DNA from 4 places in the Alteromonas sp. W12 genome. Region 3 is predicted to be linked to each of the others. Evidence: predicted binding sites of a transcription regulator. Region 3 holds the regulator's gene; each other region holds the start of a gene.
The links. The regulator MetJ, encoded in region 3, represses methionine synthesis genes. The targets are predictions, from matches to a motif close to TAGACGTCTAGACGTCTA.
Positions count from the first base shown of each region.

Region 1: the regulator MetJ is predicted to act here: its motif matches at 1,605-1,622, upstream of thrA (bifunctional aspartate kinase/homoserine dehydrogenase I).
Region 2: the regulator MetJ is predicted to act here: its motif matches at 1,266-1,283, upstream of metA (homoserine O-acetyltransferase MetA).
Region 4: the regulator MetJ is predicted to act here: its motif matches at 1,880-1,897, upstream of msrA (peptide-methionine (S)-S-oxide reductase MsrA).

Region 1 covers NZ_LQXH01000007.1:340,865-344,496, forward strand. Annotated here, with positions in the region: gene AWH61_RS09085 (S-(hydroxymethyl)glutathione dehydrogenase/class III alcohol dehydrogenase) at 1-435, opposite strand, end outside; gene AWH61_RS09090 (LysR substrate-binding domain-containing protein) at 625-1,503, shown strand; gene thrA (bifunctional aspartate kinase/homoserine dehydrogenase I) at 1,797-3,632, shown strand, end outside.
Region 2 covers NZ_LQXH01000001.1:637,598-641,229, forward strand. Annotated here, with positions in the region: gene AWH61_RS02590 (chemotaxis protein CheW) at 1-233, shown strand, start outside; gene AWH61_RS02595 (chemotaxis protein CheW) at 251-742, shown strand; gene AWH61_RS02600 (DUF2802 domain-containing protein) at 802-1,236, shown strand; gene metA (homoserine O-acetyltransferase MetA) at 1,348-2,286, shown strand; gene AWH61_RS02610 (homocysteine S-methyltransferase family protein) at 2,290-3,357, shown strand; gene metH (methionine synthase) at 3,367-3,632, shown strand, end outside.
Region 3 covers NZ_LQXH01000012.1:140,364-143,995, forward strand. Annotated here, with positions in the region: gene AWH61_RS18265 (hypothetical protein) at 1-102, opposite strand, end outside; gene AWH61_RS18270 (malic enzyme-like NAD(P)-binding protein) at 783-2,018, shown strand; gene metJ (met regulon transcriptional regulator MetJ) at 2,182-2,514, opposite strand; gene metF (methylenetetrahydrofolate reductase) at 2,676-3,563, shown strand.
Region 4 covers NZ_LQXH01000013.1:34,395-38,026, forward strand. Annotated here, with positions in the region: gene AWH61_RS18720 (sodium-dependent transporter) at 1-328, opposite strand, end outside; gene AWH61_RS18725 (SDR family NAD(P)-dependent oxidoreductase) at 640-1,365, opposite strand; gene AWH61_RS18730 (thiol-disulfide oxidoreductase DCC family protein) at 1,355-1,750, opposite strand; gene msrA (peptide-methionine (S)-S-oxide reductase MsrA) at 1,975-2,520, shown strand; gene AWH61_RS18740 (hypothetical protein) at 2,622-3,632, opposite strand, start outside.

The DNA of each region.
Region 1 (3,632 bases), on a different contig from region 3:
TGGCTCACCATCTTTAGAGAAGCGGCTTGTGCCGTCTGGCATCAAGCCTTTACCTTGTGTTTCGCGCACCGCTTGGCAAAGGTTAGTTTTGCCTGACTTACAGAACTTACATTCGCCACATTCTGCGGTGTAAAGAGGAATAACGTGATCACCAACTTCTACACTAGTCACACCTTCACCCACCATTTCAACAATACCACCACCTTCGTGGCCTAGAATTGAAGGGAATACGCCTTCAGGATCATCACCGGACAGCGTAAATGCATCAGTGTGGCATACGCCAGTTGCAACGATGCGTACAAGTACCTCGCCTTTCTTAGGAAGCTCTACGTCAACTTCTTCCATCTTTAACGGCTCTCCCGGGCCCCAAGCCACCGCAGCTTTTGACTTAATGTGGGTTTGACCTTCTTGCAACGAATCTTTGAATGACGCCATGTAATGACTCCTTAATCATAAATATTTGATGATGTTTTATAGACCAAAGTATAGGAGACGGATTACTAATGATAAATACAGTTTTAGTAAATCACTTTTTCATAATTGTAATAATTGATTTAGCCAAATAGAATGTACTTAAATAAACCAGCGCTTTGTTGAACAACGCTAAACTAACGAGTGGCGATAATGAAATATCTAGAAGGCATAGCTGAGTTTTGTGCCGTAGCTGACGTTGGCAATTTTACCGGAGCTGCGAACAAGCTCGACACGTCAGTGGCGCAGATAAGCCGTAAAGTCGCATCACTTGAAAAGCAGCTAGGCGTTAAATTATTACAGCGCACTACGCGCAGCGTATCGCTTACTGAAGCGGGCACGCAGTATTTTCAGCAGGCAATGCCTGCATTAAAGGCGCTCGAAGATGCCCAGCTAGCTGTAAGCGTACTGCAAGCATCGCCGCAAGGGCTAATTAAACTTACCGCTCCCGTAGCGTTTGGCGAAGCCTTTATCGCGCCTTTGCTCAATACCTTTATGCAAAAGTACGCTGGCATTAGTGTGCAGTGTACGTTCTCCAATGAAAAACTCGATATTGTGGAGCTTGGTCTCGATCTCGCTATTCGTATTGGCAAATTAGAAGACTCGACACTTGTTGCTAAAAAGCTGGCTACACGTCATTTGTTTGTATGCGGTAGCAAAGACTATTTTTCTCAACACTCGATGCCAAAATCTCTACAAGAGCTTAAGGAACATACTTTGTTGGTAGGCTCCCAACCCAACTGGAGATTCGTTGTAAATAAAGAAGTGCAAACGTTGCCAGTGCAAGGACGTGTGCGATACAACAGTGGCAACGCACTCTGTAGCGCTGCTTTGGCAGGATTGGGGCTTACCCAGCTACCTGGGTTTTATGTGCGTGAGGCATTGGCACGCGGCGAGTTGATAGAGGTATTACCAAAATATAAAGATAAGCAAGAAGCTATTTGGGCAGTATTTCCTTCCAATAGAAATGTTGCGCCAAAGATTCGTTTACTGGTTGATTTCCTTGCCCAAAATATCATGGATGATCGCTAGGAAAACAAACAAAGTAAGCCTTGTGTGCCTTAATAAGCAATATTCCGTGTAGAGTATTTCACTTTTTGCAATACAGTGTAGTGAAAACTGCGGTTGACATATAGACGTCTATACGGCAAATTGCTTGTATGAAAAAGATTCTACTTACTCGCACCACCATTATGTTAATTACCACCTTAAAAAGGGCGGTCGCTGACTAGTGCAAGTAAGCAAAAGACAACGAAAGCCCGCCTAACACAGAGCGGGCTTTTTTTTACACACGTTTTAGCATGCGTAACCTTAAGGAGCAGCATATGAAAGTCTTAAAGTTTGGGGGTTCTTCTCTAGCCGATGCACCGCGATACATGCGCGTTATGGAGATTAGCACGGCGACCCACCAAACCGACGGTGCTGCGGTTGTACTCTCTGCCCCAAAGGGGGTAACGAACGCGCTTTCACTACTATGTGAACAAGCAGCCGCGGGTGAAGATTTCCAGCCGTTATTCAATAAGTTGAACGACACGGTTACCGGCATCGCCAACAACCTAAACGAAGAACTCGACGGGTTTGCACATGCAAGCGTGGTAGAATTCATTAATAGTCACCTTTCCGTATTAAAACAGCACCTTGAAGGTATTAAGCTGCTTGGTGTTGCACCTGATAATGTCGCTGCCGGTATTCTAAGTATTGGTGAGTACATCTCGGTGACGCTTTTTAGCGCTATGCTATCTGCCAAAGGTATCGCTAATCGCGTTATTGACCCGGTTAAGTATGTGCTGGCCGAAGGCGATTACCTAGACAGCATTGCCGATGTGTCGCTTAGTAAAGCGCGCTTTTCAGATGTGCCTACTGACGGCAGTGAATTTCTGGTCATGCCGGGGTTTGTTGCTGCTAACGAAGCGGGCGAGAAAGTCACGCTTGGGCGTAACGGCTCAGACTATTCAGCGGCCATTTTAGCGGCGTGTATAGACGCAAATTGCTGTGAAATTTGGACAGACGTAGATGGTGTTTATAACGCTGACCCGAACCAAGTTGAAGGGGCAGTGCTGTTAGACAAGCTTACCTATCAAGAAGCGATGGAGCTGTCTTATTTCGGTGCCAAGGTACTTCATCCGAAAACTATCGGTCCTATTGCCCAACACCACATCCCTTGTTTGATCAGAAACACACTAAACCCAGCTGCGCCAGGTACGCTAATCAGCAATGAAAAAAGCGAGGTGTGGACGTCAGTTAAAGGTATTTCACAGCTTGATAACGTCACCATGTTTAACGTTGCAGGCCCTGGCCTTAAAGGCATGGTTGGTATGGCAAGTCGTGTGTTTGAGGTGATGTCGAACGCCAATATTTCAATAAGCCTTATTACCCAGTCTTCTTCAGAATACTCAATCAGTTTCTGTATCCAAAGCAAAGACGCCAGCCGAGCGTTAACGCTTCTTGAAGATGCGTTCGCGCTAGAGCTTCAAAATCAATTGCTAGATCCTATTGAAGTGCGTCATGACCTAGCCATTGTTACTTTGGTTGGTGACGGTATGCGTCAAACCAAAGGGTTGGCTGCGCGTTTCTTTAACTCGCTTGCCCAAGCGCGCGTAAACAACGTAGCCATTGCTCAAGGCTCTTCAGAGCGCTCTATTTCAACGGTAATTGAAAGTAAGCGTGCTAAGAAAGCAGTAAAAGTCATTCACCAGAATTTTTTCTCTGACCGCCATACCATCGACGTATTCCTAGTAGGGTGTGGCAATGTGGGAACCGAACTGCTAGGTCAAATTGAAAAACAACAGCCGGCTTTGCTAAAACGCAATGTACAGCTGAGAGTTTATGGCATTGCAAATAGCCGGAAACTGCTGTTAAACAGTCAAGGGATTGATTTAAGCGGTGACTGGAAAGCGGCACTTGAATCGGCAAGCGAAGGATTAAGCGTAGAACGCCTGCATCAGTTCGCTAATGACAATAGTCTGGTAAACCCGGTGATTGTTGACTGTACTAGTCACGAAGCGATTGCAGAGCAATATGTAGATATGATGGAAAGCGGTTTTCACGTAGTAACGCCAAATAAAAAGGCGAATACGAGCGCTATGTCTTACTACCGCAAGCTTCGCAAGACCGCGCAATCGACAAATCGTCAGTACCTTTACGAAACCACAGTCGGCGCA
Region 2 (3,632 bases), on a different contig from region 3:
CGCTTAACTACCGATATCTTATAATGTTAGGGGAAAGTGCGTGGGGTCTGGCTAGTGAAAAGCTAGTCAATACGGTCAATTTGACTACCGATGATGTTAAATGGCGCGAGTCCACAGGTAAGCGTCCCTGGTTAGCAGGGATGGTTAAAGAAAAAATGTGCGCGTTAATTGACGTTGAAGAATTAATATCTATGCTTAACAAAGGCTTAGGCAGTAACGACCAGACGCCATAGTATTGGGAGCCAGGTTCATGAGCGACGAAAGAATAAATAATAACGCCACCGACAGCAACGACGAAGTCCTTCAATGGGTAACGTATCGCTTAGGTGAAGAAACTTACGGTATCAACGTGATGCAAGTTCAAGAGGTCTTGCGTTATACCGAAATAGCCCCTGTACCCGGTGCACCTGACTATGTACTTGGTATTATCAATCTGCGTGGTAACGTAGTAACGGTTATCGATACACGTGCTCGTTTCGGATTACCGCCAACAGAAATTACTGACAATACCCGTATCGTTATTATTGAGTCTGACGAGCAGGTGGTTGGTATTCTTGTGGATAGTGTCGCTGAGGTGGTTTACTTGAAATCTTCAGAGATTGACAGTGCCCCTAACGTAGGTACTGAAGAGAGTGCTAAGTTTATCCAAGGTGTAAGTAACCGCGACGGCGAACTGCTTATTCTTGTAGATCTTAATAAATTGTTAAGCGACGAAGAGTGGGATGAGCTTAGCAACATCTAAATAAATGAATAGGCGGTATTGAATATAATACTGCCTACATTTCCCCAAGGGTTATGTCCATGGATTGGCAGCTTGCTGCACCTACCTTATTAGAACTCATACTGTGTATTCTTGTAGTTATACTCATCGCCGCGATGGGTGTGCTGTATTCACACGTTAAGCAGTTGCGTTCTGCATTAAGCGAAAGCGAACATGCTAACGCAGAGGCTATTGCCCGCACTGAAGCCCTTGCTAAAAATGCAAATAATCAACAAACTGAGGCGCAAGCACGCACCTTGGTGATCACTCGACACCTTCAAGAGTTAGACGAAAAGCAAACTGATATTGAAAACCAGCTTCGAGAACTCAAGCTTCAAGATCCTTCCCTACGCCTATATCAGCGTGCGGCGGACTTAGTCAAGCAAGGCGCTAGCATTGATGAAATTATTGAAGCCTGCGACATTCCTCGTGCCGAAGCTGAGATGTTGGTAATGGTGCATAAACAAAATAATTAGTATTTTTGAGCACCAGAGAAAAAAACGTTTAGACGTCTAGACGTAAAGATGTTGACATATCGCCAGTTATAGACACAATACAGATATTGTAATTTATCACTGGAGCCCTCTATGCCAATTCGTATTCCTGAGCAATTACCCGCGCAGAATGTACTACTAGGTGAAAATATTTTTACCATGGACATGGACAGGGCTGCCAATCAGGATATTCGTCCTCTTGAAGTCGGTATTCTTAATTTAATGCCGAACAAGATAGAAACCGAGGTACAGTTACTTCGCCTGTTATCGAACACGCCACTGCAAATAAACGTGGATTTAATTCGAATTGATAATCAAGCGCCGAAGAATACCCCGCAATCGCACATGGATGCTTTCTATCACGACTTTTCAGCGGTAGCGAATAAGAAATACGATGGCCTCATTGTCACCGGTGCGCCTCTCGCGCTTATCGATTACGAGGAAGTAAAGTACTGGGAAACCATGACCACCATATTGGAGTGGGCGCAGCGTCACGTGAACTCAACCCTTTACTTATGTTGGGCTGCTCACGCCGCCATGTATCACTTTTACGGCATTACACGAGAGCTTAGAGACGAAAAGTTTTCAGGTGTCTTTAAACATAAAGTGAATGACCCGAACAATGAGCTATTAAGAGGCTTTGATCCTTCTTTTTACGCACCACATTCCCGTTATGGGCATATTAACACCTCGTTGTATAACAGCGTCGATGGACTTAGTGTTGTTGCAGAGTCTGACGATGTAGGCGCTTATATTGTGGCGTCAGAAGATAAGCGCATGGTATTTGTAACGGGTCACCCGGAATACGATCCAGATACACTTAAAGACGAGTATTTTCGAGATATTGCCGCGGGACAAACGCCAGTAATTCCAAAAAACTATTTTGAAGGGGATGATCCAGCCAAGTCTCCTATTGTACAGTGGCGCTCACACGGCAGCCTATTGTTTACAAACTGGCTGAATTATTATGTCTATCAGACCACGCCTTACGATTTAAGTCAGCTTGCTGAAAAGTCACAGCCAAAGAGGTAGCACGTGAGCCAAAGACCAAATTCTAGCGCGCAAGCAACGCTTACAGAAGCCGCTAAAAAGCGCATCCTTATATTAGACGGCGCCATGGGCACCATGATCCAGCGCCATAAGTTAGAAGAAGAAGATTATCGCGGAACACAGTTTGCCAACTGGCACTGCGATGTTAAGGGTAACAACGATTTGTTGGTTCTTACTCAGCCCGATATCATCTATCAAATTCACTGTGATTACTTTGAAGCTGGTGCGGACATTATTGAAACGAATACGTTTAATGCTACGACTATCGCTATGGCAGATTACGATATGCAGGCTCAATCCCGTGATATTAATTTAGCTGCAGCTAAATTGGCACGTAAAGCTGCCGATGAGTTCACAGCAAAGACACCCGACAAACCCCGTTTCGTGGCAGGTGTACTTGGCCCAACAAATCGCACTGCTTCAATTTCGCCTGACGTTAACGACCCAGGCAAACGCAATGTTACTTTTGACGAACTCGTGGAAGCGTATAGCGAGTCTACCGAAGCGCTAATTGAAGGCGGTGCAGATTTAATCATGCTGGAAACCATCTTCGATACACTTAATGCGAAAGCGGCAGCCTATGCGGTAGAGTCGGTTTTTGAAAAGCTGGGTATATCGCTACCCGTTATGGTGTCTGGCACGATTACCGATGCCTCAGGGCGCACGCTGTCTGGTCAAACCGCGGAAGCGTTTTATTATTCCATGCGACACATCAGTCCATTCTCATTCGGCTTAAACTGTGCTCTTGGACCAGACTTACTGCGCCAATACGTGGATGAAGTGGCTTCTGTTAGTGAGTGCTTAATTTCAGCGCACCCTAACGCTGGTTTACCCAACGAGTTTGGTGAATACGACATGGAAGGCCCTGAAATGGCCGAGCACATCAAAGAATGGGCGCAGTCTGGGCTAGTGAATATTGTAGGTGGCTGCTGCGGCAGTACGCCGGAACACATTCGCGATATTGCTAACGCGGTCAATGGAATTGCGCCAAGAAAAGTGCCACAGTTTGAACCCAAAATGCGTTTGTCAGGCCTAGAGCCGTTTGTACACTAGGAGGGCATTATGAGCGCAGAATTTTCTACATTTATTAATATCGGTGAGCGTACCAACGTAACAGGCTCCGCTCGTTTTAAACGACTTATTCTTGAAGGTGATTATGAAACTGCACTTGATGTCGCAAGGCAACAAGTAGAGAACGGCGCGCAGATCATCGATATCAATATGGATGAGGCCATGCTTGATTCTAAGCAGGCCATGATCACCTTTTTGAACCTCATCGCCTCTGAGCCTGATATTAGCCGAGTTCCCATTATGATTGACTCGTCTAA
Region 3 (3,632 bases):
TCTCCAATGTCCTACGTGAGTTAGCCAAACAAATCCATTATTGGTAGATTTTACGCTTTCACACACATCGGTTAGCACGGTTATTAGTTTTCTTTCTGTCATATCCTCGCCTTCAGCGCGAATTTTGAGTGGGCTTTCACAGGATTTTATCAGAAATATTGGATGGAGAATTAACGAGGTGTCTCCCTGCGTTCTATTTTCCTGATTTGGGTTTCTGTCCAATGCATTTATGAGAACGTAGATCCCTTTGATAGCTTTGTTTTCATCCTCCACACAATAGACCTACAGAATGTTATGACAAGTCAAAATAAATAGCATGAATGGCAATTATAGACCCATTTTACTGGTCTAATTAGTATGCCTAACCTACATTGGTATGTGAGAATTCTGATCAGATATGTACACAGTGACTGGCTGTGTTAGAGTTGCGATCGGCACCTTGATAGTGAGCATTAATTCTGTGAATAATGCATTACTTTCAAGACTTGTGGCGCTTTTGGGTACATAAACTTGAGGCTTGTATCCATTAAGGTATGTGAACAAAATCAGTAAAGGTTAACGCCTAGTCTGCTTTTTCCACATGCCACCTTAGGGCGTATTGATGATTGCTGTAAAACAAAGATCAACAAGCCCTAGTGCTAACAACTATTTATAATCACTTTTGTCATTACTTGGTTGTAACGCGCTTACGTTTATCTACCTATAACTATAACGACAATAAAATAGCTACAGAGCGTGAACGAAAACACCGATGAACCCTACATCTAAGGATACCTTTTTACATGTCAGATTTTAGACAACGCGCACTCGACTATCACGCCAAACCCACACCTGGAAAAATCCGCGTAGAGTTATCTAAACCAGCCGACAGCGTCGATGACCTTGCTCTTGCCTACAGCCCAGGCGTTGCCGAGCCGGTCAGAGAAATTGCCGAAGATGCAGATAACGCCTATAAGTACACGGGTAAAGGAAACCTGGTTGCCGTTATCAGTAACGGAACTGCGATTTTAGGATTGGGTAACCTAGGACCACTGGCATCGAAACCTGTTATGGAAGGAAAAGCCCTTCTGTTTAAACGCTTTGCTGGCCTGGATGCCATTGACATTGAAGTGAAGCATCGTACAACCGAAGAGTTCATTAATACAGTAGCGAATATCGCTGACACATTTGGCGGCATTAACTTAGAAGACATTAAAGCGCCTGAATGCTTTGAGATTGAACAAGAGCTAATTAAGCGCTGTAAAATTCCGGTATTTCATGATGATCAGCACGGTACCGCTATTGTAACTGCAGCGGGCATGCTTAATGCTCTGGAAATTCAGGGTAAAAGCATAGAGAGCGCTAAAATTGTGTGTATGGGTGCCGGTGCAGCAGCGGTCGCTTGTATGGAACTGCTTATTAAGTGTGGTGCCCAGCGTGAGCGTATTTATATGCTAGACAGAAAAGGCGTTATTCATACTCGTCGCGAAGACTTAACTGAGCACAAAAAGCTATTTGCTAACAATACTGACAAGCGTACGCTTGAAGATGTAATGGAAGGCGCGGATATTTTTGTTGGTGTGTCAGGACCGGATGTTTTACCACCAGAAACACTGGCCTTGATGGCTGAAAACCCAATTGTATTTGCATGTTCAAACCCAGACCCTGAGATAAAGCCTGAACTTGCTCACGAAGTACGTAAAGATCTTATTATGGCTACCGGACGCTCGGACTACCCTAACCAAGTTAACAACGTACTGTGTTTCCCGTTTATTTTCCGTGGAGCACTAGATGTTCGTGCAACGGCCATTAACGATGAAATGAAAGTAGCGGCAGTAGAAGCCCTTCGTGCTATCACGAAAGAGCCTGTACCAGAAGAAGTACTAGCTGCCAGTAAGAGTACTAGTCTGACATTTGGTAAGGAGTACATTATTCCTAAACCTATGGACCCGCGTTTATGCGAGCGTATTGCTACCGCCGTATCTAAGGCTGCGATTGAATCTGGCGTTGCACGCGTGCCTGAAAGCCCAGAAGAATAAAATTCTGGCGCATAAAGCAAAAAAATGGAGGGGCTAGTGCCCAACCTTTATTTGCTAAAAAGTGCACTTAGAGAATACAAGTACATAAAAAACGGCGCCGTGTTGTAGGTTATCAATTAGCAATAACTTACAACAAAGCGCCGTTTCTCTTTAATACCAAATATCAGTCGTCTTCCGACACATCGTTTTCGAAGCTTGGATCAATGCCCATTTCTTCCATAATGCGTCTTGCTTCAGCCGGTACGCGATTAGGATTGTCTTTGCGCAGGTCATCATCGTTAGGCAATGGTTGACCGGTAAACGCATGCAAAAATGCTTCGCACAACAGTTCTGAATTAGTGGCGTGACGCAGATTATTGATTTGGCGGCGAGTACGCTCATCAGTAAGCGCCTTAAGCACATTAATAGGTATAGAGACAGTGACTTTCTTTACCTGTTCGCTCTTCTTGCCATGCTCTGCGTAGGGGTGAATATATTTACCGTTCCATTCTGCCATTGTACTAACTCGGTCTACTCTTTTTTATGTTATGAAGAGAAATTCTAAACAAGTTCACGAAAAGGTCAATTGAGCAGTGTAAACCTCTTGACGTCTAGACATATATTCTTTAATTTAGACGTCTAAACGTCTATAAGAATACATTTTTGAGAGAAAAAGCCATGGTTTCTTACGCACAAGGTATCGATGCATTAAACCAGTCCCTGTCGGAACTGCGTGATATTGATGTATCTTTTGAATTCTTTCCGCCTAAAACGGAAGCCATGGAACAGACCCTGTGGAAGTCAGTTGAACGTCTCGCCCCTCTAAAGCCAAGCTACATGTCGGTAACCTACGGCGCGAATAGCGGTGAGCGTGACAGAACCCACGACGTTGTAAAACGCATTCAGCAGCAAACCGGTGTCGCGGCGGTCCCTCACTTGACCGGTGTTGATGCTAGCCGTGATGAGCTTAAGCAAATTGCAAAAGACTACTGGGACTCAGGTATTCGCCGTATTGTTGCGCTTCGTGGCGATTTACCGCCAGGAGTAGAAAAGACAGAGATGTATGCCTCTGATCTTGTTGCCTTGCTAAAAGACGTTGCCGATTTTGATATTTCTGTTGCTGCCTATCCAGAGAAGCACCCTGAAGCACCAAATGCACAGTTTGATTTACTAAACCTTAAGCGCAAAGCAGAAGCAGGTGCCACAGAAGCGATAACCCAGTTCTTTTTCGATACGAGTGTGTACCTTCGATTTAGAGACCGTGCAGCCGCAGCGGGTGTCGACTTAGATATCGTTCCGGGTATTTTGCCGGTAACCAACTACCAAACACTGGTGAAATTTGCGGGGTTCACAAATGTTCATGTGCCGGGATGGTTACACAAAATGTTCGACGGCCTTGATGCCGACGACCAAGCTACCCGTAATCTTATAGGCGCTAACATTGCTATGGACCAAGTTAAAGTACTCGCTAAAGAAGGGGTAAAACACTTCCATTTCTATACTTTGAACCGTAGTGAATTAAGCTACGCCATCTGCCACATGCTCGGCGTGCGTTCAGGCGCTTAATACATACGACAATCAGGACCGTGCTTACGTTTTTTAACGAAGTACTCCACAAAAGGCGCAGTCAATGCG
Region 4 (3,632 bases), on a different contig from region 3:
CAGTAATAACCATGTAGAAAACGGCAATCATGAACGGCGTAGCAATAGCTAGCCACCCCGCGACTTTCCATTTCTTTTCATTACCGCTTATATCACTGTATGCACCAAGCGGGTCTTTTTTAGCATGGCGACCAACTGACATTTCCGCCAGCATTACCGGTAAACAAATGGCAAAAACGAAAATAGCGTACATTAAAAGAAATGCACCACCGCCATTTTTAGCTGCACCGACAGGAAACCCTACCAAATTACCTATGCCTACCGCAGAACCTGCAGCAGCCAAAATAAAACCTATGCGCGATCCGAACTGTTCTCTGGCCCCGCTCATATCCCTTCCTCTTGTTGAGTTATTGTTATAGCAGTTCGCCGTATCACGCCTTGTGATGCACAAACACGTCGTGAGCTCACAATTTATGCTGGTTGTCGGTACTTACTATTCGTAAGAATCAAGCCGAGCGAACTGGTATTATTTATTATCAGGATGGCGTTTGTTGTTATGACTCACGTGTGGCGTCAACGCGTTGTATTGCTACCTCTATGGGCTTATCAATACGCTGCACCATTCCCAAAAATAGCATGGTAACAGCAGTGAAATAAAAAGTCTTGATGTTGGACTTGCTGAAATGATGTTAGACCGTATCACCAAGTTACCACTTCGCCATTCCAGTCGATAAAATGACAAGCTTGGTCTCGATTAAGCGCCGAAAGGTGGTGAATGAGCTGTTTAGCGGTAAACTCAGGCGTGAACAGTTTCTTGGCGGCGACATTCTTTTGAAAAGGCTTAGAAAGCCCCGTATCAACCGTCCCAGGGTGATAACAAACAAGCATCACGTCTTTCAATCTGCGCTTGTATTCTACCGACGCCGTTTTAACCAACATGTTGAGCGCCGCTTTCGACGCGCGGTAGCCGTACCACCCGCCAAGTCCATTATCTGAAATACTCCCTACTCTCGCGCTTAAGCAAACAAGGGTTGAGCCTTCTTTACTCATAATATTCACCAAATGCTTGAGCCACATTGCGGGAATAATGCTGTTAGTCGAAAAATAAGCCGCTAAGGCCTGCTCGCTGACATCTTCCAAACGTTTCTCAGGATGAATGCCATCGCTTTCGCGGTGTAGAAATCCTGTTGTGATAACTACCGTAGTTAACACAACCTGCTGTTCAGCCAGCTGTTCAACAAATTCGCTAATGTGCCTATCGTCCTGTTCGGCCAGCTGATGATAGGTAACTTCCCCAGAATGATTGGTGTCAGATAAAGGGGCGCGACTAACCGCAAACACCCTAGCACCATCACTGCTATATTGCTCAATAAGCGCAGACGCAATACCGCCCGACGCGCCCACTATAAGGACGTTATTTTTCACTGGCTTCTCCTGGTATGCAGCGATCGCACTGGCGTTTTTTACCTGTTAACAGGTATGAAATGGTGTATCTATGCTTTGCGAATACATTGTAGAAAGCATCGGCTACATGACGAATAACAGGCCAGCGAAGCGGTGCATATAGCCAACCCATGCCCACGGCTTTCCATGCTTCATGAGTGACATCAAGGCCAGTTATCAACGTCCCGTCTTCACGAAGTCCGTGAATTCTTGCATTGAGTGCATGCCAATCCATGGTTGGATAACGGTTCGAAAAATCGGGGGCCTGAATATCTACCAATGTTAATTTGTTGTGCTTGTCTCTTTTTCTTAAATGACGCATTTCAGCGATACACAACGGACAATACCCGTCATAGAAAATAATCACGACTGAATACCTCTGCCAAATTTTGAACACGTTTATACGCATTCTTACCAGTTGCAAACTGCTTGAAAGAAAGCAGCTAGCCTCACATGTTAAAACCTTTCACTCAGCTCGCACATTATTCTTATTTAATATTCGTTTATACGATAAAAAAACACGCTTGGATGACTTGTGTTGTGACCTACCCGCACCCACACTACAGACAAAGATTAAGAGAGGTTTTTACTATGGCAAATTTACAAGTCGCCACGTTGGCAGGCGGATGCTTTTGGTGTATCGAATCAGCGTTTAATAGCGTTGAAGGCGTGGAAAAAGCAATTTCTGGCTATGCTGGAGGCGAAAAGGCCGATCCAACCTATGAAGAGGTATGCAAAGGAAATACTGGCCATGCTGAAGTGGTACAAGTGACGTTTGATGCCGACAGCATTAGCTACCGAGAGATACTAGAAATTTTCTTTGCGCTGCATAACCCTACACAGCTTAACAGACAGGGCAATGATGTAGGCACACAGTATCGCAGCGCGGTTTTCTATCACGACGATACACAAAAAGCTGAAGCAGAAAAAATTATCGCAGAAATCACAGAAGAAGAGATTTGGCCCGATCCCGTAGTGACTGAAATAGTAGCAGTAAATAACTACTACGACGCCGAAGACTACCACCAAGATTACTTCAAAAATAATCCACAAAACCAATATTGCTCTATGGTGGTGGCGCCTAAACTTGCGAAGTTCAAAAAAACCTTCGCTTCTCGACTTCGCAGCGACGCATAAATAAAACAGCGATATTAAGCGCGCTATCAATAGCGTTAGCCAACAATAAAAAGGGTTGCTTAAAAGCAACCCTTTTGTTTTTCAATCTATTCGTTTTCTTATTATTCAAACCAAACGCTGTTAATTTCTAGTGGAAATAATAAAGGCGCTAAGTCTTCATAACGCTTCTTATGCGCTTCACACGTCGCGTTTTTAAGGTAGTTTTTCTCCCAAGGATCGTTAATGATCCACAAGGTATTTTCAATGGTCACTAATCCTTCCATCGACGAATTATCCATTGTGTACTGTTCGCAACTCTGGTCTCCGGCAACGTCGAAAGTAATAGGGATACGCTTTGTTGGCTTACTGCCACTCACATCAATTACCCACAGTTCATTGTCGTTTCTTGCTGCGCCAAACAAATAGGATGCGCCCGTTGAATGAGTATATAACGCCAGTCCATTGATAGGGTGATTACCCGAAGTAAACGAAGGAAGTTGAAGGTTAGGCTCGCTCACTGTGGCAAAATCATTCGACGAGAAAAAGTCTTCATCAACAGCCAATGTAAAAATTCTTGGCTGTCCTGCTTTATCTTTCTCTAGCGCCAGATATAACGTGCCGTCTTCAGCCATCGTCAACCCTTCAATGCCGTCGTTAGGAAAATTACCTACTTCAAAATCGTTGGGAAACTGAAGAGGTCGCACATCCGACATTTCAACCGAGCCATTATCTTTTCGTGTCAATTTTACCAACAAGGTAGGGTAATCTGTTGACCCTGTTTCCTCGTATTTGGATTCACAGCGAGGGCTTAATGCGCCGGTACGGGTAGCATCTTCGGTAACCGTATAAATTACGTTAGTATCTCTGGGGTCTACGGCTAGCGCTTCTAAATCAGGCTGCTCACTCAAATAGCTATAAAAACAGCTTCGGCGCACGGTGTTGGAAAATGAAAAGCGTTCGCTCGATGCGCTCAGCGTTGCGGAATCTGGTGAAATGCTATGAAGTTTCAACTGTTGAGTGGTATCAGCGCTAGCATCTGCGATAGTGACAAGTTGACCGTCTAGCACCACTAACCCTGAGGTTTGAGGATCAAACATAACGTTGCCTTTTTCATCAAGGATCCATTTACCCAC